3 regions of the Solibacillus kalamii genome follow, and region 3 is predicted to be linked to each of the others. Evidence: riboswitches for the same ligand, from Rfam matches in the RefSeq annotation. Region 3 holds a riboswitch; each other region holds the start of a gene.
The links. A riboswitch is a leader RNA that binds a small molecule or an ion and turns the genes downstream of it on or off. The one in region 3 is predicted to bind thiamine pyrophosphate.
Positions count from the first base shown of each region.

Region 1 (7,723 bases), on a different contig from region 3:
CAGTTTTCCACATTGGATGAAGTAACACAAGAATTGGCAAGCCAGCAGCAAAAACACCGCCATTTAAAAAGTGCAATTCAAAGTGCACTGGAGGCAATGCAAAAAATCCAATTAGATGAGAAATCTTGTGAAGTGAACCATCTACATGCACAAAACCTTGTAACAGAAAAACAGCAGGAGACTATTTTAGCGCAAAAAGCGTTTGATACAGCATTGCAGCAAGAAAGTTTTGACTTGGAAACATATAAGAATGCGTTACTGCCATTAAATGTTCAGCAGCAAATTCAGGATGAAGTTGAAGCTTACAAGCAAAATGTTCATACATTATCTGTTCAAATTGCCGAGGAAGAACCTTTGCTTGAAGGAAAAGAACGGGCTGATTTAACGGCAAGTGAGCAACAGATTCATGAGCTGAATGAGCAAATCGAGGCACAGTATTCTAAAATTACATTAACCCAGTCCTATGTGGAACAATGTGAGGAAACCCTCGAAAAACTTGACCAATCCGCACAGCAGATCGAAAGCTATAAAGCGAAACTGGTGCAGGTGGAGCATGTTTATAATTTAATCCGCGGACAAAACGATTCGAAAATTTCATTTGAGCGATTTGTGCAAATTGGTTATTTGGAAAAAGTAACCCATGCGGCAAATGAACGTTTACGTGTCCTGTCAAATGGTCAATACTTCCTGAAATCTACAGGTCGTAAAGAAGGAAATGCACAAAGCGGGCTCAGTATCGATGTATATGACAGCCATACAGGACAAACGCGGGATGTAAAAACATTGTCCGGCGGTGAAAAATTCAATGCCTCACTTTCATTAGCATTAGGAATGGCCGATGTTATTCAAAGTGTTCAAGGAAGTGTGCATATCGATACGATGTTTATCGATGAAGGCTTCGGTACATTGGATGAGGAGGCGTTAAGACGGGCAATCGATATTTTGATCGATCTTCAGCAAACAGGCCGCTTAATCGGCGTCATCTCCCATGTGGCCGAATTAAAAGCAGCAATGCCTGCCATTTTACAAGTCCAAAAGTTAAAAGAAGGCTACAGTAAAACGGAAATTATTATTAAATAAAGACAACAAAAAACACATTTCACACTAGTTTTAGTGAGAAATGTGTTTTTCTGTATTAACGTTTTGGCGTTCGTCGTGTAGTTGCTGGTTGGGGTGCAGATTTTTTATCCATCATTTTTTTAATGATCGGGTACACGATCGGTCCATATTTAATTGCGGTTTTAATGAGTTTATTTAATTTCATGATACACACTCCTTAACGAATACATTTCGTATAAAAAATATACCCAAAGAAGGAGCTATCATAAACATTAACGTAAAACTTTAATCGCTTGGACTAGATTCCAAATCGCCAGAATAAACGTAATAAGGACTAAAAGAATAAATCCGATAAAATGGGAACTAATAAAGAAATCCTGCACGCTCACTGTCAAAGTGTTATTCCAGGAAAGAACGGAAGTGAAAAAGTAAATCATGTACAAAATCCCTAACAGTATTGGAATTAGTTGAGAAATAAAAGCTTTTTTAGAATGGCCTTTAACGGCTTCATCTTTCGTAACGATAAATATAATTACCGGTAAAATAAACGGTGCAAAATAAAAGCTCAAATAGCTTAGTGCACTTAAACCTTTCGATTGATCCATCATTTATCACTCCTTCGTATCTATTATATGTAATTCTAGTACGTTTCAAAATAATAGTTGTTGAAAGTTGTAGAAATATTCGTTACAATGAGCATGTTCAAACAATAAAAATTTAGATGTACCACAAGGGGTGCCGAGAAAGTCGGCTGAGATTGTGCACGGGATTGCACTGACTCTTTGAACCTGTAAGTTAGCACTTGCGTAGGGATGTGGATAGAATCCGACTGTTCAAACGATAGTCAGGCTTTTGTCCTGATTATCGTTTTTTGCTTTTTCTAAATACCTAGAAGAAGTAAAAGTTCCATTCTATCCCTCTTCACTTTTGTTACATCGGATAAAAGAAAGGGGAATTGTTATGGACAGAAAAAAATTATTGATGATGGTGGAGATAGCGATATTTGCTGCCATCGGACTTGTATTGGACCAAGTATCTTTTAAAATGTGGGCACAGGGCGGGTCAATCAGCTTTGTTATGGTACCGATTATGTTAATGGCCATTCGTTGGGGACTAACAGCAGGACTTGCAACAGGCTTGCTGATCGGCGTTATGCAAATGATGTTCGGCGCTTACATAGTACACTGGCTTCAGGCGATTTTAGATTACGGTCTAGCCTTTACAGTAGTAGGATTGGCGGCAATTGTAAGAAAGCCATTATTACAGGCAACACAATCACTCAATAAAGTAAAAATGGCAATTTATATCGTTATAGGAGCTCTAATAGGCGGAGCTTTAAGATTTGTTTCGCACTTGCTCGCAGGTGTCGTGTTCTTTAAAGAGTACGCAGGCGATGATAATGTGTGGATCTACTCAATAATTTATAACAGTACTTATATGGTACCTGCTACAATAATTACAGCGGTTATTGCAGTTATATTATTCACATCTGCACCCCGTTTACTCAAAAAAGCACAAACACCATAATGAATTGAAAACTCAAGGCTTGCAGCAAGGGATTATTTTCCCGTTGCAAGCTTTTTCTATTTTCTATTGTACAATGTCGTATTAATTTGATCATAAATCCAAATAATTTTAAAATCCTTGAACAATTACAACCGATATTAAGTATGCTATAGTTAAGGGTAGACATTGTTTAAGAGGAAGGAAGTTACACATGATTGTTACTACACAAGAAGAAATAGAAGCGTTTAAAAAAATTGGACGCATTTGTGCTGAAATTCGCGAGGCAATGAAAGCTGCGACAGTACCTGGCGTGACAACGAAAGAATTAGATGAAATTGCAGGCCGTATGTTTGCGGAAGCAGGCGCGGTTTCTGGTCCTAAAGGCGAATACGATTTTCCGGGATATACATGCATTTCAGTAAATCACGAAGTTGCACATGGCATTCCAGGGAACAAGGTTATTCAGGACGGCGATATCGTAAACATTGATGTATCGGGCTCTTTAAACGGATACTTTGCAGATACAGGTATTTCTTTTGTTGTTGGTGAAGGTTATGAAGATAAAGAAAAACTTTGCTCTGTAGCAAAATCAGCATTTGACCGTGCGATGACAAAGGTTAAAGCAGGTTCGAAATTAAATCAGATCGGTAAAGCGGTAGAGCGTGAAGCACGTGATCACGGGTTGACGGTAATTATGAACTTAACAGGACACGGCTTAGGAAAATCATTACACGAAGAACCAAACCATGTATTGAACTATTACGATGCTTGGGATACGACAATCATGAAAGAAGGCATGGTGTTGGCGGTAGAGCCGTTCATTTCGGCGAAGGCTGAGCACATCGTAGAATCAGGTGACGGCTGGACATTTATTACACCGGATAAATCATTAGTTGCCCAGATCGAACACTCGATTATTGTAACGAAAGATAAACCAATCATTTTAACAACATTGGAAGACTAAATTATAACCGTGGGTGCATATATAAGTGCGCCCGCGTTTTTTTGTTCTATTAAAACAGGATGCCGACATAAAATAATCAAATGATTCAAATAAATAACCGCAACAATTACCAATTGCATACACTTTCGAGTAAAATATACATAATAAATGGAATAGGGGAGGCAGCACTATTTGAAAAAGCTACAAGATGTGGATTTATCGCAAAAACTGGAGAAAGAAATCTATAAGAAGCAATTGAAAGCTTTGCAATATGAAATGCTAAATGCCCAGCAATTTTTATTTAATAATAAAATTGGCCTTATTATTGCATTTGAAGGAATGGATGCAGCAGGAAAAGGGGGAGCGATTAAGCGTTTAACAGAACGTATCGATCCGCGTGGGTTAATGGTATGGCCAATTTCTGCCCCGCAGCCCCATGAGATGCGCTATCATTATATGCAACGCTTTTGGAGAAAGCTGCCGCAGCATGGCCAGATTGCGATTTTTGATCGCTCTTGGTATGGTCGGGTGCTGGTGGAGCGTATAGAGGGTTTTGCTGAAGAAGCAGAATGGAAGCGTGCTTATGAAGAAATAAATAGTTTTGAGAAGCAATTGACAGATGAAGATTATATAATGATAAAATTTTGGATTCATATCGATTCGGATGAACAGCTTAAACGTTTTAATGAAAGAGCAGCCGATCCATATAAATCATGGAAATTGACGGCTGAAGATTGGCGGAACCGTGATAAATTTAATTTATATTGTGAGGCAGCCGATGAAATGTTTGAAAAAACTGATTCTGAAAACGCTCCTTGGCACTTAATTCCGGGGAACGACAAAAACTATGCACGTGTTCAAGTACTAAAAGAAGTAGTTATCCATATAGAAAAAGAAGTTACAAAGCGCGGATTAAAGCTCACGAACATTTTCGAAAGCGGTAATAAAACAACTGCACATAAAGAGAAATCGGAATTTATAGATATAACACCAAAGCCTGTAAAATCAAAAAAGAAAAAGTTGAAAAAACGGTAGCAAGCTTTGAAATGAAATGTAGGTGGTTCAATGAAAAGCTTATTCAAGCTATTTCACAAGAAGGAGGGTCCAATGGTTCAACTTATTGGGCAACAATGTTCGCTTCGCACGTTTACCCCGTCCGATGCGAAAGGATTGGCAAAATTATTAAATGACAATAAAATGTATTGGTCCGAATTTGAGCCATTACATCGCGATGAATTTTATACAGAACAAGTACAGTACAATAAAATTTTGGAAAGCATACATTTGTTGCAGTCAAACCGGGAATTTTCATTCGGCATTTTTTATAATGCAACAGGTCAGTTAATCGGGCATATTTCCCTCTATTCAATTAAACGTTTACCTTATTCAAGCGGTTTTATCGGCTATTCGATGGATGAGAAGTTTACAGGTAAAGGAATTGTCACTGAAGCGGTACGTCTAGTAATGGAATTTGCTTTTATTACGTTAAATATTCACCGGATTGAGGCATATGTCGCCCCGCAAAATTCTGCTTCCATTCGTGTATTGGAAAAGTCGGGCTTTACAAGAGAAGGGTTATTACGAGAGCTATTATATATAAACGGAAAATGGGTGGATCATTATATGTACGCCATTTTACAGCGGGAATATAAAGGGGCCTCATTATAAAAAATAGCGGCAGTGCTCATTATATTGAGCGCTGTCGCTAATTACTTATTATTTATTTTTGTTCAACTGTGCCGTCTGTTACTAAATCAAGTTTTCCTGTTGCAGGATCGATGATAAGACCATGTACTGGAACGCCTTTTGGCATTAACGGATGTGTTCTGACTAAATCCACACTTTTTAATACACTTGTTTTAACATCCCCAAAACCGCGTAACCATTCTTTTAAATCAAAACGGGCATAATTGATGACATCAATCGTTTCCTGTTTAACCCCGCGTTCAAGCATATGGCCGATCATTACGTTCGGATCAACTGCACTCATTCCGCAGTCATAGTGGCCGATAATATATACTTCATCTGCCTGTAATTCATAAACGGCTACAAGTAAACTGCGCATGATCCCGCCGAATGGGTGATTTACGATTGCCCCTGCACTTTTTACAACTTTGACATCCCCATTGCGCAAGTTCATAGCTTTAGGTAGTAATTCTACTAAACGTGTATCCATACAAGATAAAACTACAATTTTCTTATCTGGAAACTTCGTTGTGGCATATTGTTCATATTGTTTTTCTTCTACGAATTTTTCGTTAAATTCTAAAATCGTTTGCAATGCAGACATTGTTCTTCAAACCCCTTTCGATTCTTGTTTTATTGTAAAATATTTTTTAGATAATTCAAACAAATGCGCACTAATAAAGTTAAAAATAAAATAAATAAAGAAGAAGTGATGTATTAATATCAAAAAAACAACCACTCAATAGAGTGGTTGTAAAAAAATTTAATGATGATGGTGACCATCCAATGATTTTTCGTTTGGCGCAAATGTATTTGCCTTTGAATCTACTATAACAGAGTCGTGTGATTGTAAACCAATACGTAAGTACATAATAAACATAAATAAGAATACAAGAAGTATAACCGTAAACCCTAACACTAACGTATAGTAGTCAGATAAGAACGGATAATGGTGATCAAACATTATAAAAACTCCTCTCTATTTAGTAATAACAATCATTAACCAATTATACCCTATTAAATTGGAACATTGTAGGGTAATTTAGTTAGTTAATGTAGAAAAAACTGTAAATATGGCGACATCTTGAAATTTTATTTATCGGTAAAGCCGGAAGTAAAACAGCGGTTAAAATGCCCAGTTCCCATTACGGAAAACTGGCTCGCTTTGCCCATCAGCTGTAACACCATCAATATTCATCTGTTCAGAGCCAATCATGAAGTCGACATGTGTAATGCTCTCATTTAAACCGTGAGCTTTTAACTCATCAGACGACATTGACTTGCCGCCTTCGATACAAAATGCATAGGCGCTGCCAATTGCCAAGTGATTTGATGCATTTTCATCGAATAGTGTATTGTAAAACAAAATATTCGATTGTGAAATTGGAGAATGGAATGGAACAAGCGCCACTTCTCCTAAATAATGTGATCCCTCGTCTGTAGCAACAAGATTTTTTAATACTTCTTCACCTTGTGCTGCCTCTACTTGAACGATACGACCGTTTTCAAATGTAAGTTTAAAGTTATCGATAATATTACCACCATAGCTTAATGGCTTTGTACTAGATACATACCCGTTTACACCATCTTTATGTGGTACTGTGAAAACTTCTTCTGTCGGCATATTTGCCATGAATTCTTCGCCTTTTTCGTTAATACTGCCTGCCCCGCACCATAAATGTCCTTTAGGAAGCTCGATCGTCAAGTCCGTCCCTGGAGCTGAATAGTGTAATTTTGCATAGTTTTTATTGTTTAAGTAATCAACTTTTTCATGCAAGTTGTCATTATGCTGTGCCCATGCTTCTACCGGGTTATCCAGATCCGCACGTGTTGCTTTAAAGATGGCATCCCATAATGCCTCTACTTGCTTTTCTTCCGGCAATTCAGGAAATACTTTACGAGCCCATTGTTTAGATGGAGCTGCAATGACCGTCCAGCTAATTTTATCTGACTGAACATATTGACGATATTTGTTCAATGCAGTGCCTGAAGCCTTTTGGAATGATGCAATACGTTTTGAATCAATGCCAGACAGTAAATCGGGGCTTTGGGATACGATGCTCATAAATGCCGCACCTTCTTCAGCAAGCCATTCACGTTCCTGTACTTTCCAAGGCGGGAAGAAATCGAAAGAATCCGACGGTGCCAGCTCATATCGAGTGCGTGTAATTTGATCATCTGTATAATCTACAAATACTTGTTTGGCTCCAATTTCATAAGCGATTTTTGTCACTACTTGTACAAATGGTGCCGATTCGATAGAGGCTGCAATATACAAATATTGATTTGGCTGAATATTGACACCGATTTTTACTGCTAGTTCTGCGTATTTCGTTAGCTTTGCTTCGAACGTTGAATTCATTGATTCATTCCTCCAATAATTATCTTAAAAATTAGTTAATTCTTAACCTATTATTACTCATATTCCAGCTCAGAAAAGAACAATAATGTGTCAAAAATAAAAAAATCTTCTTATAACAAGTGTAAAGGAAGTTAATAAAAATTTAAATATACCGAAATAAGAAAAGA
Region 1 covers NZ_NHNT01000006.1:40,529-48,251, reverse strand. The annotation lists gene CBM15_RS10300 (AAA family ATPase) at 1-1,080, shown strand, start outside; gene CBM15_RS19535 (hypothetical protein) at 1,136-1,264, opposite strand; gene CBM15_RS10295 (magnetosome magnetite crystal formation protein family) at 1,332-1,664, opposite strand; TPP riboswitch at 1,781-1,889, shown strand; gene thiT (energy-coupled thiamine transporter ThiT) at 2,020-2,586, shown strand; gene map (type I methionyl aminopeptidase) at 2,777-3,529, shown strand; gene CBM15_RS10280 (polyphosphate kinase 2 family protein) at 3,701-4,543, shown strand; gene CBM15_RS10275 (GNAT family N-acetyltransferase) at 4,616-5,176, shown strand; gene CBM15_RS10270 (beta-class carbonic anhydrase) at 5,229-5,798, opposite strand; gene CBM15_RS10265 (hypothetical protein) at 5,958-6,158, opposite strand; gene CBM15_RS10260 (aminopeptidase) at 6,321-7,556, opposite strand.
Region 1: another riboswitch for thiamine pyrophosphate. It lies ahead of thiT (energy-coupled thiamine transporter ThiT); the one in region 3 lies ahead of tenA (thiaminase II).

Region 2 (7,723 bases), on a different contig from region 3:
AAATCGTAGAAATTGCTGCGTTAAAAATTCGCCATGGTGAAACGGTGGACCTCTTTCACCGGTTTGTGAATCCGGAAAAACCAATCAAAAATTCGCATATTCACGGGATTACTAATGAACGCGTCAAACATGAACAAACGATCTCCCCTGTCATTCATGCGTTTAAAGCTTTTTTAGGTGATTTGCCGATCGTCAGTCATCATATCGGGTTTGACTGGTACAGCTTTCTTGCGCTGGAGTTTTTCCGAAATGGCATTCGCCCGACAAATCCGGCTGCCTGTACTGTACTGCTTGCAAGAAAATATTTGGACAGCCCGAGAAATAATTTAAATGTCATTGCCGAGACGTATAACATCCCGCTACTAAAGCATCATACAGCCGATGCCGATGCGATTTGCGCCAATGAAATATTGCAGCTTATTATGAAAAAAGCGACTGCACAGTAGGAGACGGTTCTTTTTGTGCGATCGCTTTTTTGTTGATTTTATTAGAATAGTTGGGAGGGTTATTAGAAAATGTCGGCGGGATATTAGAACATCGGAGTGCTTTATTTGAAGATGTCGGATGGTTATTAGAACAACTGAGTGATATATTAGAAAATCGCAATTATATTAGAACATTTTTGGGTTTATTAGAACATTGCCGGTCGTTATTAGAATTATTTACATGCCTCCTGTTTTGTTTGAAACTATTTCCAGCCTATGGACGTAGAATAGAACAATTGGAGGTGTACGGATGAGAAACTTATCTTCAAATATGATGCTTACCGGGATATTGATCACTGCCCTATGCGGGAACTGGATCATCCTAAATTATGATGGGGTCGTGATTTATCCGGAAGCTTCTTATCTTACTTTCGGAATCGGGTTAGTACTGGTAGGATGCACTTTTCTAATGAATCAAATCTTCAGTTACCGGGAACAGGAAAAAGCACATACAAAAGATAAACGGCATGCTTTAAACGAATGGCTTATTGCTAATCAGCCAGTTAATAAATGGGTGTTTGGACTCGTTATTCTCCCGCTTGTGATCGCACCGTTTTATAGCTGGACGCTGTTTTTTACGATGCTGGAATGGTATTTATTTTCGGGGCTTGTAATAGCCGGTATTATTTACATGCTGAAAGGTGACAGAGTAGAAGACAATAAGGATTGGGAGTATAAAGGGAAGACAAAAAAGATGCTTGATCTGATCGATTACCGTAAACATCCGTTTAATATTTCGCTTATTATCTACATCCTGGTCATTGTCAGTTTTGTGTTAAGTAAAAGATTGGATATTCCGCTCTATATGGAAACAGGAGGCAACTCGCGCTACGTTACTTCTTTGCCAACAATTTCATTTTTAATGTCTTCCTTAATGGTAGTGAGTACGTTTATTTATATTATCAGTCATGGGGATTTTTTTGGTTTTCGTAAAGCCGAGTTAAGTTATGAAAGAGTCATGTTCGTCCACTTTGCAGAAATTATTGTATGTGGTGCTACCCTGTTTATTTTAATATTCACATTAATCAATGCGTTGTATGTGTATTTTTAGATGGATGGCTACTTTCGACAATAGGCACACACCGGTAAATTATTGCATACTTTAACTACAATAAAAAAGAGGTGAACTATTGAATCCGAATCAAGATTATACATCAGTGCAGCCCCAGTTTACATTCGACCTTAATAAAAACCCGTTATTCGTAAAAGACCAGCAAAATTTTATTAATGTAATGGGCGTCAACCAGTTAAACACATTGGATAATATATCGCTGCTTGATATTTATTTGAGTGCCAATAATGTCATTGAACCGCACTACCACCAAAATGCGGCGGAACTTGTTTATTGTATTGCGGGAAGTGCGATTGTTTCGATTTTGAATCCGTTTACGAAACAGCTGATGCATTTTCCGATTACCCCCGGCCAGGTGGCAAACGTTCCTCAAGGGTGGTGGCATTACGAAGTCGCCACGCAAAACAACACGCATCTGCTCGCCATTTTCAACGCACCGACACCTGAAGTCATTTTAGGTTCCGACCTCCTCAAGCTGACACCAGCAAATATTATGGCCCACACATATGGGATGAACGAAAATTTATGGACGCAGGCAGTTGCACCGGTAAGGCCGAATACGTTCATCGGTCCACCAAACCCATGGCAGCAAGTCCAGCCCGGCAACTACGGCGGCGGGTATGAGCAGTAGTTTTTCTCGGTCAAAGGAATCAAATTTCAAAAAAGCATTTGCATAATGAAACGGCCATGTTATGATAACTGTGAAATTAACCTAATATTGGCAGAAGTTAATCTGCTCGTAATTGAATATGAAAACTACTAGGGGCGCCTGTTTGGCTGAGAAGTACCCTTTGCACCTGATCTAGGTAATACTAGCGTAGGAAAGTAGTGTCGACCCCTTTTTTTATTATTTGTTTTAGGCTGCGATACCACTTTCTTTAGTTGAAAGTGGTTTTTTTGTTGCAAAATTTTATTGTAAAGGATGGTAGAAATGAATAAAACGAGGAAGCTTACGTATTCAGCGATTATCGCTGCACTTACAACGATTCTCAGCAGTTTTGTGTACATCCCTTTAGGTTTTGCCAAAATTTTTCCGATTCAGCATTTTGCCAATGTTGTATCGGCGGTGTTGCTCGGTCCATGGTATGCGGTATTACAGGCATTCCTTACATCGACATTGAGAAACTTAATGGGGACAGGCAGTATATTTGCTTATCCAGGGAGTATGATCGGTGCCTTTTTGGCTGCGTTTCTATTTGCGAAAACGAAGAAGTTAGCGTTTGCGGCAGTAGGTGAAGTAATCGGGACCGGGTTGCTCGGTGCGATGGCTACTTATCCGATCGCCATTTTGTTTTTAGGTCAGGAAGCGGCGCTGTTCGGTTTTGTCCCGGCATTTATGATGAGTTCTTTTGCGGGGTCGCTTTTAGGCTATGGCTTGCTGAAGATTATGGTGAGAAACCGGGCGTTTGGCGGGATGCTTTATCATAATGCCGGGTGAATGGAAGGTTTTTATTAGAAATTTTTGTGTCGTTATTAGAACTTCTTGGCGGGATATTAGACATCTGCGCATGATATTAGAACAGTTTGGAATTTTTGGTAGAACGGGCTTATTCCTAAATAAGATGGCGCGTCCATTTTGCGGTAGCCTTCCGTTTTTATTAGAAGATTTGTGATGGATATTAGAAGTTTGCAGGGGGTTATTAGAACTTCTGTGGACGATATTTGAACATATTAAAGACTTATTAGCACAACTCACACTTATATTAGAAATTCTCATTTTTATTAGAAGATTTTAAAATATATTAGAACAACTATGCCCTATATTAGAAAACGAAGCGCCGGGTATATCAATCGATACATCCGGCACAATTTTTAGTTAGGTAAATTAATCTGCCAAGATACGCCGTAACGGTCATTTACCCAGCCGAACTTCTTACTGAAACCGTAATTACCGATTGGCATTAGCGAATGCCCGCCTTCAAGCAATTTTTCATAAAGATGGTCGGTTTCTTCTTCCGTATCACACGTAATAAAAATAGAGAATGACGGTGTGAAATTAAATTCATGCTTAATATTACTGTCAATGCACATAAATTCCTGACCTTTTATCGAAAAAGTGGCTTGCATGACTTTTCCTTCGTCTCCGCCTTCATTTGCCCCGTAGTGAACAATGCTTGTAATTTCCGCATCATCGATAAGTGATGTATAGAAGTTCATCGCTTCTTCTGCAACGCCGCCTTGAAACATTAAAAATGGTTTTGCGCTTTTCATCGTACTTTTCCCCCTTCTTAATTCAAATTTGCACCACTTCAATTTAGCCTATTTTACCCTTTTTCGCGAACTTTTCCCCTTTAAGTTAGAGGCATCTCCTAACTAGACGATGCCTTTGGTTTAAATTTCGCGATGAGCTGTTGTTCCGAAGATGCGGCTACTTCTTCTGGAACCGAATAAAGATATAGTAGAGCAATTCCAACCTTTTATTAGAAAATCTTCCCCGAAAATTCAATCACCGGGTGGTCATGACCCCTACCCGGTGTTTCATTATACGCCCTAACCTTGATAGCTCACTTTGCCGGTCTCAACTAATTCCTTCAGACCCATGAACATTAAGTTCCAGCCATGTTCTGTGCCATCTCGCATTTCATCTAGAGCTTTTACGATGTCAGCATCTGTCCATTGCTCTTCATTTTCAACATGGATCAGTTGGGTGAACGTCATTTCACTGCCTTGTCCCAACTCTTTCAGCTCCACTGTGATCGTATCTTCCAGTTCGCTGAATTGCGGCATTTTAAAAGTGAACACGATTTTTTCAGGCGAATTGATTTCAACGTACTCCCCGATCGCCCGGTAGTCCACACCTTGCCGGTGGTCTACAATTTCCCAACTGCCCCCTACTTTTGGGTCATTTTGTGCAACCTTGTTCGTCCCTTCCAATGTAAAGAACCATTTTTTCATCATTACAGGATTCAACCATGCGTCAAACACTTTTTCAGGCTTTACATTAAATTCTCTTTTCATTGTTAAAGTAGTCGTTGAGGTATTGTTCATTCAAATTCTCCTTTTAGTTACTTTAGTTTATTAATAACCTATTCACAGGAACTTTTAAAACAATTGCTCCAATAAAAAAGTCTCCTGCGGGATTATCCTCACAGAAGACTTGCTTCATCAATTATTCCCCAAAAACAACATGCCACTCAGCGCGGCCAGCTAAAAATTCCTCAGCCAATGCTTTTGCACCTTCCAGGCTATGGCTTGCTGCCCAGCCGCATTGTACTTCATTACATGCGGGTACCGATTCCGCCTTCAATACATCCTTCAGCGTATTTTCAATGATCGTTAATACGCCGTCATAGTCATTGTAGTTCAGTAATGCCAAGTAAAAGCCTGTTTGGCAACCCATTGGCGATAAATCCACGACGTCTTCACTATGATTACGGATACGGTCAGCCATTAAATGCTCTAATGAGTGTAGTGACGGCATTTCCATATGCGCTTTGTTCGGCTGTTTGAATCGGATATCATACTTTGTTACGACGTCGCCTTTTGCTCCTGTTTTCGTACCGGCAAGTCGTACGTATGGTGCCACTACTTTCGTATGGTCTAAATCAAAGCTCTCTACATTTGTTTTCTCTGTTGTCATGTTAAATCCCCCTAGATTAGATAAACTGCATCGATTTTATAAATTGTTGAATCCGTTCGTTGTTGTTTGCTGTAAAGAAGTTTTCGGTTACGCCGTCATAGCCGATTTCACCGTTTTCCAGAAATAGAATCCGGTCTGCCACTTCGCGCGCAAAATTCAGGTTATGCGTCACGATAATCATCGACTTGCCTTCCTCCGCCAAATCCTTCAGCACCTTCAGCACTTCTCCTTCTAGTTCTGGATCCAGTGCACTTGTCGGCTCATCGAACAGTAAAAATTGCGGCTCCATTGCCAATGCTCTTGCGATGGCGACACGCTGCTGCTGCCCGCCGGATAATTGCGAAGGATACTGGTCTGTTTTATGACTCAGGCCAACCTTCTCCAATAATTGCTGTGCTTTTTGTCTTGCAATTTCTTTGTCCTGCTTCAAAACGGTAACTGGCCCTTCCATCACATTTTCAAGCACTTTCATATGCGGGAAAAGATTGAAGCTTTGGAATACCATCGCCGTATTTTGGCGAATCGAAAGCAAGTTTTTCTGAGAAATCGGCTTGTTCAGTTCAACTGTCTGGTTCCCGACAGTCAGAACGCCTTTTTCAGGTCGCTCCAATAGATTGATACAGCGTAAAAGCGTTGATTTCCCTGAACCGGATGGACCTAAAATAACCGTTGTTTCGCCTTCATGAAATGTTAAATTAATATTTTTCAATGCCTCGTTCTCGCCAAAGAACTTCGACATCTGCTGAAATTGTACGATAATAAGCCCTCCCTTCTAGCGCTTCACGATACCCGACTTATATATATTTTGATGCGTATTTTTCAAGTCGGCCTTGAATGACCATTAACACACTAATAAAGATTAAATAAATAACCGCACAAAGCGAATAAATCATAAGCGGCTCATATGTTCGCGCGGTGATTTGCTGCCCGACCATGAATAGATCCGCAAGTGTGATACTGGCAACTAAAGATGTCCCTTTTACCATATCGATAAAATCATTGGCCACTGGCGGCAATGAAATACGAACAGTTTGCGGTGCAATGACACGTCGCATCATCTGCCAATACGTCATACCGAGTGATTCTGCTGCCTCCCATTGCCCTTTTGGAATGGCCAAAATCGAAGCTCGAATCGATTCAGAAGCATAGGCCCCCGTATTCAGCGAGAATGTAATAATTGCCGCTGTCCACGCATCGAGGGTAATCCCCAGTTTCGGTAGACCGAAGAACACTATAAATAATTGCACTAATAATGGTGTTCCGCGAAACACCCATACGTAAGTACCGAATATCCATCGTAAAACCCGGTAGTTCGAGATTCTTGCTAATGCCGTCACAACTGCAATGACTAATGCAATGGCAAAAGCAATGAGCGATAGCGGAATGGTAACAAGAAGTCCTGCTTTTAAAATCGGCCAGATCGAGCTAAGTAAAATATCCATTTCTCTACTCATCCACTAGCACTCCTTTCTGTAATGAAAGCCATGTAAAAAAGGCCGTCGAAACGACCTTCCCATTAGTTGTTTGAAATAACATTTTCACCAAAATATTTTTCTGAAATTGCTTCGAATGTACCGTCTTCTGTACGCTCTTTAATAATTTCATTTAACTTCTCACGGAACTCATCGTTTTCTTTATTTAAGATTAATGCGATATCAGTTGAATTGATCGCACCGTCCAGCACTTTCAACTTCGTGTCCGGCTGCTCCTGCAAGTATGTCAGGAATGTCACGCGGTCATGGATTGTTCCATCTGCACGTCCCTGTACTACTAGCTCGATTGAACTCATTAAATCATTTGTTGCAACAACTTCTGCACCAAGCGCTTCTGCATCGCGGGCAAAGTTACTTGTAATTGTTTGTGATGATTTTTTGCCTTTCATGTCTGCAGGCTCTTTAATTTCTGTATTATCTGTGTGCACGGCTACTACCGCTTCCGATTTCATATATGGAATGGAGAAATCGTACTTTTCTTTACGCTCATCTGTAATCGATACGTTGTTAATTACAAAATCGTATTTATCTGTATCCAATCCTGCGATCAATGAATCCCATTTTGTTTCAACATATTCTGCTTCAACACCTAGGTCTTTTGCGATTTGATCGGCAATCTCATATTCAAAGCCTGTTAATGCACCTGATTCATCATGGAAGCTGAACGGAGGGAATGTTCCTTCAAGACCGATTTGGATTTTTCCGTCTGCCTGGATTTCCTCTAATTTATTCTTTGCCTCGCTTGCGTTTTCCTCTGATTTGTCGCCACCACATGCTGCTAAAACGAGCGCTGATAATGTAACGATCGATAATAATTTTTTCATTCTAAATGCCTCCACTATTAATTCCTAGTTTTTTTATAAGCTTTATATTATAACAGAGTAACAGCAAAAACAATCTTTATTTTCTGAACAATGACTAAATTTATAACTTTTAATTAATATCGACAAGGAAAATAGGTTAAATACATAAAAAAAGTGCCAATTTTCCTAAATGGAAAATCGACACTTATTTTATAAATGCATGCCTGTCCATTGCCAAAAAGTAAAATAGAACAGCATGATGATGAATATATAAAGGGGCATTAATACTG
Region 2 covers NZ_NHNT01000019.1:4,074-11,796, reverse strand. The annotation lists gene CBM15_RS18560 (3'-5' exonuclease) at 1-446, shown strand, start outside; gene CBM15_RS18555 (nucleotidyltransferase) at 736-1,536, shown strand; gene CBM15_RS18550 (cupin domain-containing protein) at 1,616-2,188, shown strand; TPP riboswitch at 2,309-2,398, shown strand; gene thiW (energy coupling factor transporter S component ThiW) at 2,489-2,995, shown strand; gene CBM15_RS18540 (VOC family protein) at 3,370-3,768, opposite strand; gene CBM15_RS18535 (SRPBCC family protein) at 4,048-4,545, opposite strand; gene CBM15_RS18530 (S-ribosylhomocysteine lyase) at 4,667-5,137, opposite strand; gene CBM15_RS18525 (amino acid ABC transporter ATP-binding protein) at 5,154-5,894, opposite strand; gene CBM15_RS18520 (amino acid ABC transporter permease) at 5,932-6,591, opposite strand; gene CBM15_RS18515 (transporter substrate-binding domain-containing protein) at 6,654-7,454, opposite strand; gene CBM15_RS18510 (SLC13 family permease) at 7,644-7,723, opposite strand, start outside.
Region 2: another riboswitch for thiamine pyrophosphate. It lies ahead of thiW (energy coupling factor transporter S component ThiW); the one in region 3 lies ahead of tenA (thiaminase II).

Region 3 (7,723 bases):
GGTGAAATTTATGAAGAAGCATTAGGGATTTTTTTAAGTGCATTATATATGTAAATAAAGTCCCCCCGTTACGTCCTTAGAGGTAACGGGGGAACTTTTATGAATCCCTCAAGGTTTCATCAATTTCAAGGATGCTTTGCTTTAGCTCATCTAGTTTGGATTTATTCTGCTCGACAATATCCAAATGCTCCTGTCTTTGCTCTGCATTGGCAAGTGCATTTTCGGTACGTTCCATTGAATTAAAAGCATGTTCCACCGCAAATTCCTCCGGGTGGGACATTGCCTGTTTTACTGCACGTTCTGTTCGTTCAACGGAGTTGGATAATAAAGTAATCGGGTGATTTTGTTTCCAGCTAGGTGTACCTGAACTTTTTTTAGCCACTGTTCCTCATCCTTTCTTGCGAAAATTGACTGATTCACACGTTTAGTATTGGTGGATGCAATGATTCCATACGCGGAAGAAATTCGGAATTGTTAGGAAATGTGTCGATATCAATTTTTATCTTTATAGGGAATAACTGCAGCAAGTACAGCCATACTAAAATTGATTCACTTTTAAACATAGGGAGGCGGAACGAATGGATAAGAAGGGTTTCACAGATCCAAAATCTAAGAAGATCCACCAAAACTGGGCGAGCGACAAGCATCAAAAGTCTCAAATCAAAGGGGAAACAGAGGTAACTCTGCATAACCAGATTTTGAGAATTAATGCGAAGGCGAGACAGTTCTAACCTTTGTCTTGAAGTAAATCAGGCCTTCATTCCAGTACATACTGGAATGAAGGCCATTTACATATCAATACATTTTTCTTTTTCCTTTTTTTGCTTGCTGATGGAGCTCGGTTAGTTCATTCGCAATTTCTTCCTTTACTTTGTTTGGTGCAATTTTCATGTTTTTCGGTGTTTGCGGTAATGATTGTTTATTCGTTCCTTTACTTTTACTATCATCTCTGCCCATTTAAATGCTCCTTTCAATATTGGTTCCTTCTTAATATGGCTTTACAACTTTTTTTCATTACAAAAATTGAGGAAGCCTGAAAAAAGCATAAAACCTCCTATCCTGAGCACATTAAGCCAGTAGGAGGTGATGAAATGAGCAAAAACAGTAAAGAAACGATGAATACGCGAACACATAATCCTTTTTCTACCTATAAAGAATTACACCGAAATACAACAAGTCACAACCGGAATCCGGAAGATAATACAGCGGAATTTGCCGAAGAGTTCGATTCGAAATTAAAAAATAAAAATAATAAAACTAATCATGATAAAAACCAGCAATCCAATAAAAAGTAACGGATAAAGAAAAATGAAAAAGCCTCGCTACATAGAATGTACAAGGCTTTTTCTTATATAGCTGGGCAATAGGTAATGCTAGCCCATATAAACACTTTCACATGTTCCTGCTATAGGCTCATAGAAACAATGCTGTTTAAATTGACCTGTAAATGGTTGATCGTACCAAGTAGGAGGACATGGGCCGGATGGGTTAAAATACCAAAGTGCATATTTCGCCGGATGGTCTCGCCAATAATCCAGCGTCTGTCTTGCTAATCTTCTTTCAGTCTCTCTAGCCCTCTGATAAAACATGTTTCCTTTTTGTACCGCCTCAAAAGAATAGTTATTGCCCTGTACTTGGAAAATAACCTGCTCGATTGTTCTCACATCATTAAAATCCAGGCATGAAGCAACAGCTCGGTTCACAATTACATTTCCGACATACAACATCCCTTGTTTTCCTTCACCTTCAGCCTCAGCCCGCATCATTCGTGCCATCAAATCCACATCGGAATCCCGGTATTTTACTCTTGGCATTTTTTCACCTCACAACTATAGTATGAAACAGTCAACCTGGTTGCGCATATGAATGAATGAAAATGTATAATATTGTTTTTTGTCATGGTTACTTATATATTTCTAACCTATCTTTCCGCATTAATACGGTATATAGTTCATAAATTAGTACATAGGAAAAGGAGGACGGACAATTCAAATTCATGTAGTACAACCGGGAGAATCATTGTGGGCAATCGCACAGGCTTATGGAACAACGGTGCAGAGTTTAGTGGAAGCCAACCAAATTCCGGAGCCGGCCCGGTTAGTGGTCGGGCAAGCATTGGTCGTTCCATTGAAAGGGCAGTATTATATTGTACAGCCAGGGGATAGTTTATGGTCAATTGGTCAACGTTTTCAGGTGAATTATTTAACGCTCGCACAAGCAAATGGCTTGAATCCAGATGCGTTGCTGATGATTGGCACCTCATTGTATATACCGGAACCAACTAAAAGGTCCGCAGAAATTTTGGCATATGTAGAACCAAGAGGCGATGAAATAAGTGATACGCTGCTCGACCAAGTTCGGGAGGCAAGTCCTTATTTAACGTATTTAGCTATTTTCAGTTTTGAAGCAAGACGGGATGGTTCATTAAAAGCGCCTACAATTAACCCATTACCGGAAATTGCTGAACAAAATAATACAGGAATAGCAATGGCAATCACTAATCTCGAGGATTATCAGTTTAGTGCTGAGCTAGCACGTGATATTTTCCAAAGTGTTGCTGTTCAAAATTTACTACTGGACAATATCATTGCTGAAGCAAAGCGTATCGGAAATATTTCGGATATTCATTTTGATTTTGAACGGATTGCACGCGATCAGCGGGAAGCTTATAATAATTTCCTCCGAAGAGCTGTCGAGCGTATGCATGCGGAAGGATATACCGTTTCTACCGCATTGGCTCCAAAAACGAGAGCCGATCAGCCAGGGGAATGGTTTATGGGCCATGACTATAAGGCGCACGGCGAAATAGTGGATTTTGTTATGTTGATGACATATGAATGGGGATATTCTGCTGGACCTCCAATGGCCGTCTCACCGCTGCCGCAAGTCGAACAAGTAGTACAGTATGCATTAACAGAAATTCCTGCAAATAAAATTTTACTTGGGCAAAATTTGTATGGTTACGATTGGACATTACCTTTTGTACAAGGAGGAGATTACGCAGAAGCGATAAGCCCGCAACGTGCAATTGAAGTGGCCAAACGCTACAACGCGGCAATCCAATTTGACTATACAGCACAGGCACCCTACTTTAACTATTATGATGAGCAAGGGCGTTCACATATTGTCTGGTTTGAAGATGCGCGTTCGATTCAGGCGAAGTTCGATTTAGTAAAGCGATTAAATTTGCGCGGAGTCGGCTATTGGAAGCTCGGTCTGCCATTCCCGCAAAATTGGCAGCTCATCGGGGCTAATTTTAATGTAGTGAAGAAATAGCAAAAGGAAAGAAAATCAGATGAAAAAACATCTGACTTTTGATTGTCATCTAAATTAAGAAGGAGATTTTATTGAAGCTGATGAAGTATTAGTAGTAGCTGAATAAAAGGGGGATTATAGATGGGGAATATTCCGGAAATTTTACAAAACTTACGTATCCCAGTGATCGGGGCACCATTGTTTATTATTAGCAATCCGAAATTGGTCATTGAACAATGTAAGGCAGGAATAGTCGGGTCAATGCCTGCGTTAAATGCAAGACCGGCAAGCCAGTTGGATGAATGGTTAGCTGAAATTACAGAGGAGTTGGCCAGCTATAATGCCAAAAATCCGGATCAGCCGGCTGCGCCATTTGCCATTAATCAGATTGTTCATAAAACAAATAAACGTCTGGAACAGGATATGGAGCTCTGTGTGAAATATAAAGTTCCGATTATTATTACTTCACTTGGGGCACGTGAAGAAGTATTTGAGGCAGCACATAGTTATGGAGGTATCGTTTTCCATGATGTCATTAACAATCATTTTGCAAAAAAAGCGATTCAAAAAGGTGCAGACGGCATCATTGCTGTAGCAACAGGCGCAGGCGGTCATGCAGGACAACAGAGTCCATTCGCGCTCGTACAGGAAATTCGTGAATGGTTTGACGGTCCATTAGCTTTATCAGGTTCAATCGCACGAGGGCACTCAGTGTTGGCAGCACAGGCAATGGGGGCTGATTTTGGCTATATCGGCTCACCATTCATCGCGACCGAAGAAGCGTTTGCTCGTCAAGAATATAAACAAATGATTGTTGATAGTACTGCAGAAGATATTGTATACAGCAATTTATTTACAGGAATCCACGGGAATTATTTGAAAGGTTCTATCATGAACGCGGGGATGGACCCGAGGAATTTAAAAGAAAGTGATCCTTCAGCAATGAACTTTAACGATAATACCGCAAAAGCCTGGAAAGATATTTGGGGCAGCGGGCAAGGAATTGGCGCGATTAAAGAGATTACTTCCACAAAACAATATGTCGATAAACTGGCTGAAGAATATGCTCAGGCTTATCATGAACTGACTGGTAAAAGATCGGCAGTAGCCCATTTACAATAGATGTAAGCGCATCATTAGTAACAGAATTTTACTAACGATGCGCTATTTTGGGTATAAGGTATTTAACTATTAATTTCGTAATTTTTTGAATTCACTTGCCCGGTTCGAATTAATTTGTTACACTCTGGGTAATTAAATGCATTTGCGGGGGGACACAGCAGTGTTGAGAAGGTTAAAACCTGACCCTTAGAACCTGACCGTTAATACGGACGTAGGGAGCAAAGTACAAGCTATACATATGTACTTACTTTGGCTCCGCGTATATTTTACGTGGAGTCTTTCTTTTGCAAATACACAAGCATTTGATTTGCGGGGGGACACAGCAGTGTTGAGAAGGTTAAAACCTGACCCTTGGAACCTGGCCGTTAATACGGACGTAGGGAGCAATGAAAAGTGGTACTTACACTTTTTGGGGACGTCTCTCTATATGTTGAGACGTCTTTTTTGTGCTTCCGCCAACAAAAAGGAGGAGTAACAATGGGATTTTGTGAAAAGGTAAGAAAAGAAACGGATTTTTATTGGGAGGCTAGCTTTTATCATCCTTTTGTACAAGGGATTGCAGATGGGAGTCTACCGCTGGAGAAGTTTAAGTTTTATATGCTGCAGGATGCGTATTATTTAAAACATTATACGAAAGTATTAGCTCTTGCAGCTGCAAAAGCGACAACTGATGATGATGTTCAATATTTTCTGCAAACAGCAAAGTTTATCCATGATGCCGAGCTTGAGTTGCATCGTACAACGTTTAAAGAATTAGGTGTGACAGCGGATGATTTGGAACAATTCGAACCAGCACCAGCAGCCTATAACTATGTGAGCCATATGTACAATGCAGTGCATAACGGAGATGTAGCAGAAGCATTTGCGGCAATCCTGCCATGCCCATGGCTGTACCAGGAAATTGGGCAAAGATTAAAAGATGCATGCCCCAATATACCTCTTTATGAACAGTGGATTGCATTATATGCTTCCGAGGAGATGCTTCAAAATATTGAAGTACAAAAATCGATGCTAGATCGATATGCGAAAGAACAACCTGCAAAGCTTAAAGTACTACAGGAGCATTTTAAGAAAAGCTGTTATTACGAATGGATGTTTTGGGAAATGCCTTGGACGAAGCAAAGCTGGGAACAAGGAGTGTATGTAAATGAGTCTGCAAGCAATTTATAATAAACAACCATTAGTTCATTGTATTACCAACTATGTTGTCGCAAATTTTACAGCGAATGGCTTGCTGGCGGTAGGAGCTTCACCAGTAATGGCGGATGCAATAGAAGAAGTGGGTGAAATGGCTGCCCAGGCCAATGCTTTGCTTTTAAATATGGGCACTTTGAATGAACGGACAATAGAGTCGATGAAGAAAGCAGGACTTAGCGCAAACATGCATAATACTCCGGTTGTTCTGGATCCAGTAGGTGTAGGGGCAACGAAGTTTCGAGCTGAGACAGCACAACAATTGCTCGACCTTTTAAAGATTAATGTAATCCGTTGCAATATTGGAGAAATGGCGGCTCTTGCGGGAGTAAATTGGGCGTCTAAAGGTGTGGATAGTGGCAAAGGAGATATCGATGTTGCAGTGACTGCCAAACAGTTGGCTAATAACTATCAATGTATTGTGATCGTAACAGGAGAACAAGATGTTATTACTGATGGGATAAGAGTGGAATTTGTAGAGGGTGGTCATGAAAAGGTGACAAAAATGACGGGGAGTGGCTGCTTGCTTAGTGCCTTATGTGCAGCGGTGCTTGCAAACAGTAAAGAACCGTTTGATGACTTACTGACGCTACTTAATGAATATAAACAGGCAAGTGCCAATTCTGTTGCAACTATAGGAAATTTCCACACAAATTTCTTGAATGAACTAGAAAATTTAGCGGGGGGACGAAAATGATTACATGTACGATAGCAGGATCGGATAGCGGTGGCGGTGCCGGGATTCAAGCCGATTTAAAAACGTTTCAGGAACTCCGTGTATTCGGTACATCAGTAATCACCGCATTAACCGCACAAAATACTGAAGGAGTGCATGGAATTTTTCCGACAACGGCTGATTTCGTTCAAGCTCAGCTAAAGGCAGTACTTCAAGATTTCGACGTAAAGGCAATTAAGACAGGGATGCTGTTTAGTGCTGAAATTATCGAAGCCATTGTGACTTTACTAAAAAATACGGATATTCCGCTTGTCGTTGATCCGGTCATGATTGCAAAAGGCGGTGCCAGTTTGTTAGAGCAGCAGGCAACAACAGCTCTTAAAGAAAAGTTATTGCCACTCGCAACCGTTTGTACCCCGAATATACCGGAAGCGGAAATCCTGACAGGCTATAAAATACAAACGGAAAAGGATATCGCATCAGCGGCGCATGATTTATTAAGTCTAGGGCTGAAATGTGTTGTCATTAAGGGTGGTCACTTAAACAGTAAGCATGCGACAGATACGGTTTTCATTCGCGGGACGCAACCATTTAAAATGAAAACCGAGCGGGTGGATACGAAACATACTCACGGTACAGGATGTACATTTTCTGCAGCGATTACCGCGGAAATGGCAAAAGGCAGATCGATAGAGGCAGCCATAATAGAAGCAAAAAAATATGTGCAGCTTGCAATCCGTCATCCGCTTAATATTGGTCACGGGTTCGGTCCGACAAATCATTTCGCCTATCATGAACAGCGGGGGATGTGCGATGTCCATGTCTTTTGATTTGAATAAATATTTTGTGATGGGAACGGCCAATTGTAAACGCGAACCGTTGCTTGTTTTGGAAGAAGCGTTACAGGCAGGCATTACGATGTTCCAACTGAGAGAAAAAGGAAAAAATGCATTAAAAGGCGATGCGTATGCAGAGTTTGCCCGTCAATGCCAAAAGCTGTGCCAAACATATAAAGTGCCGTTTATTATTAATGATGATGTCGAGCTTGCATTAACATTAAATGCAGATGGTATTCATGTAGGGCAGGAAGACACCGGTATTAAACAATTTAGATCTTGCGCGAAAAATAAAATCATCGGTGTATCGGTTCATACGATGGAGCAACTCGAAATGGCCATTGCAAATGGGGCGGATTATGCGGGAATTGGTCCAATTTATGAAACTTCCACAAAAGATGATGCGAGAGCACCAGTCGGGCTGACGTTACTGCAAGAAGCGAAATCTCAGTACCCCCAATTCCCGATTGTAGCAATTGGCGGAATCTCTGTAGAAAATAGTTTCATTGTTAGACAAACCGGAGTAAATGGAGTCGCCGTTATTTCGGCAATCAGTCATAGCGATAATATAAAAGAGGCTGTAAATTCACTGTAAGTTAAATTCTGTCATATAAGTACTATTTTGATTGGAATAACCTGT
Region 3 covers NZ_NHNT01000002.1:153,669-161,391, forward strand. The annotation lists gene CBM15_RS04400 (M14 family metallopeptidase) at 1-54, shown strand, start outside; gene CBM15_RS04405 (hypothetical protein) at 98-382, opposite strand; gene CBM15_RS04410 (YpzG family protein) at 579-731, shown strand; gene CBM15_RS19320 (hypothetical protein) at 796-957, opposite strand; gene CBM15_RS04415 (hypothetical protein) at 1,092-1,295, shown strand; gene CBM15_RS04420 (cell wall hydrolase) at 1,374-1,814, opposite strand; gene CBM15_RS04425 (glycoside hydrolase family 18 protein) at 2,020-3,276, shown strand; gene CBM15_RS04430 (NAD(P)H-dependent flavin oxidoreductase) at 3,397-4,377, shown strand; TPP riboswitch at 4,514-4,612, shown strand; TPP riboswitch at 4,679-4,777, shown strand; gene tenA (thiaminase II) at 4,855-5,547, shown strand; gene thiM (hydroxyethylthiazole kinase) at 5,525-6,268, shown strand; gene thiD (bifunctional hydroxymethylpyrimidine kinase/phosphomethylpyrimidine kinase) at 6,265-7,077, shown strand; gene thiE (thiamine phosphate synthase) at 7,061-7,678, shown strand.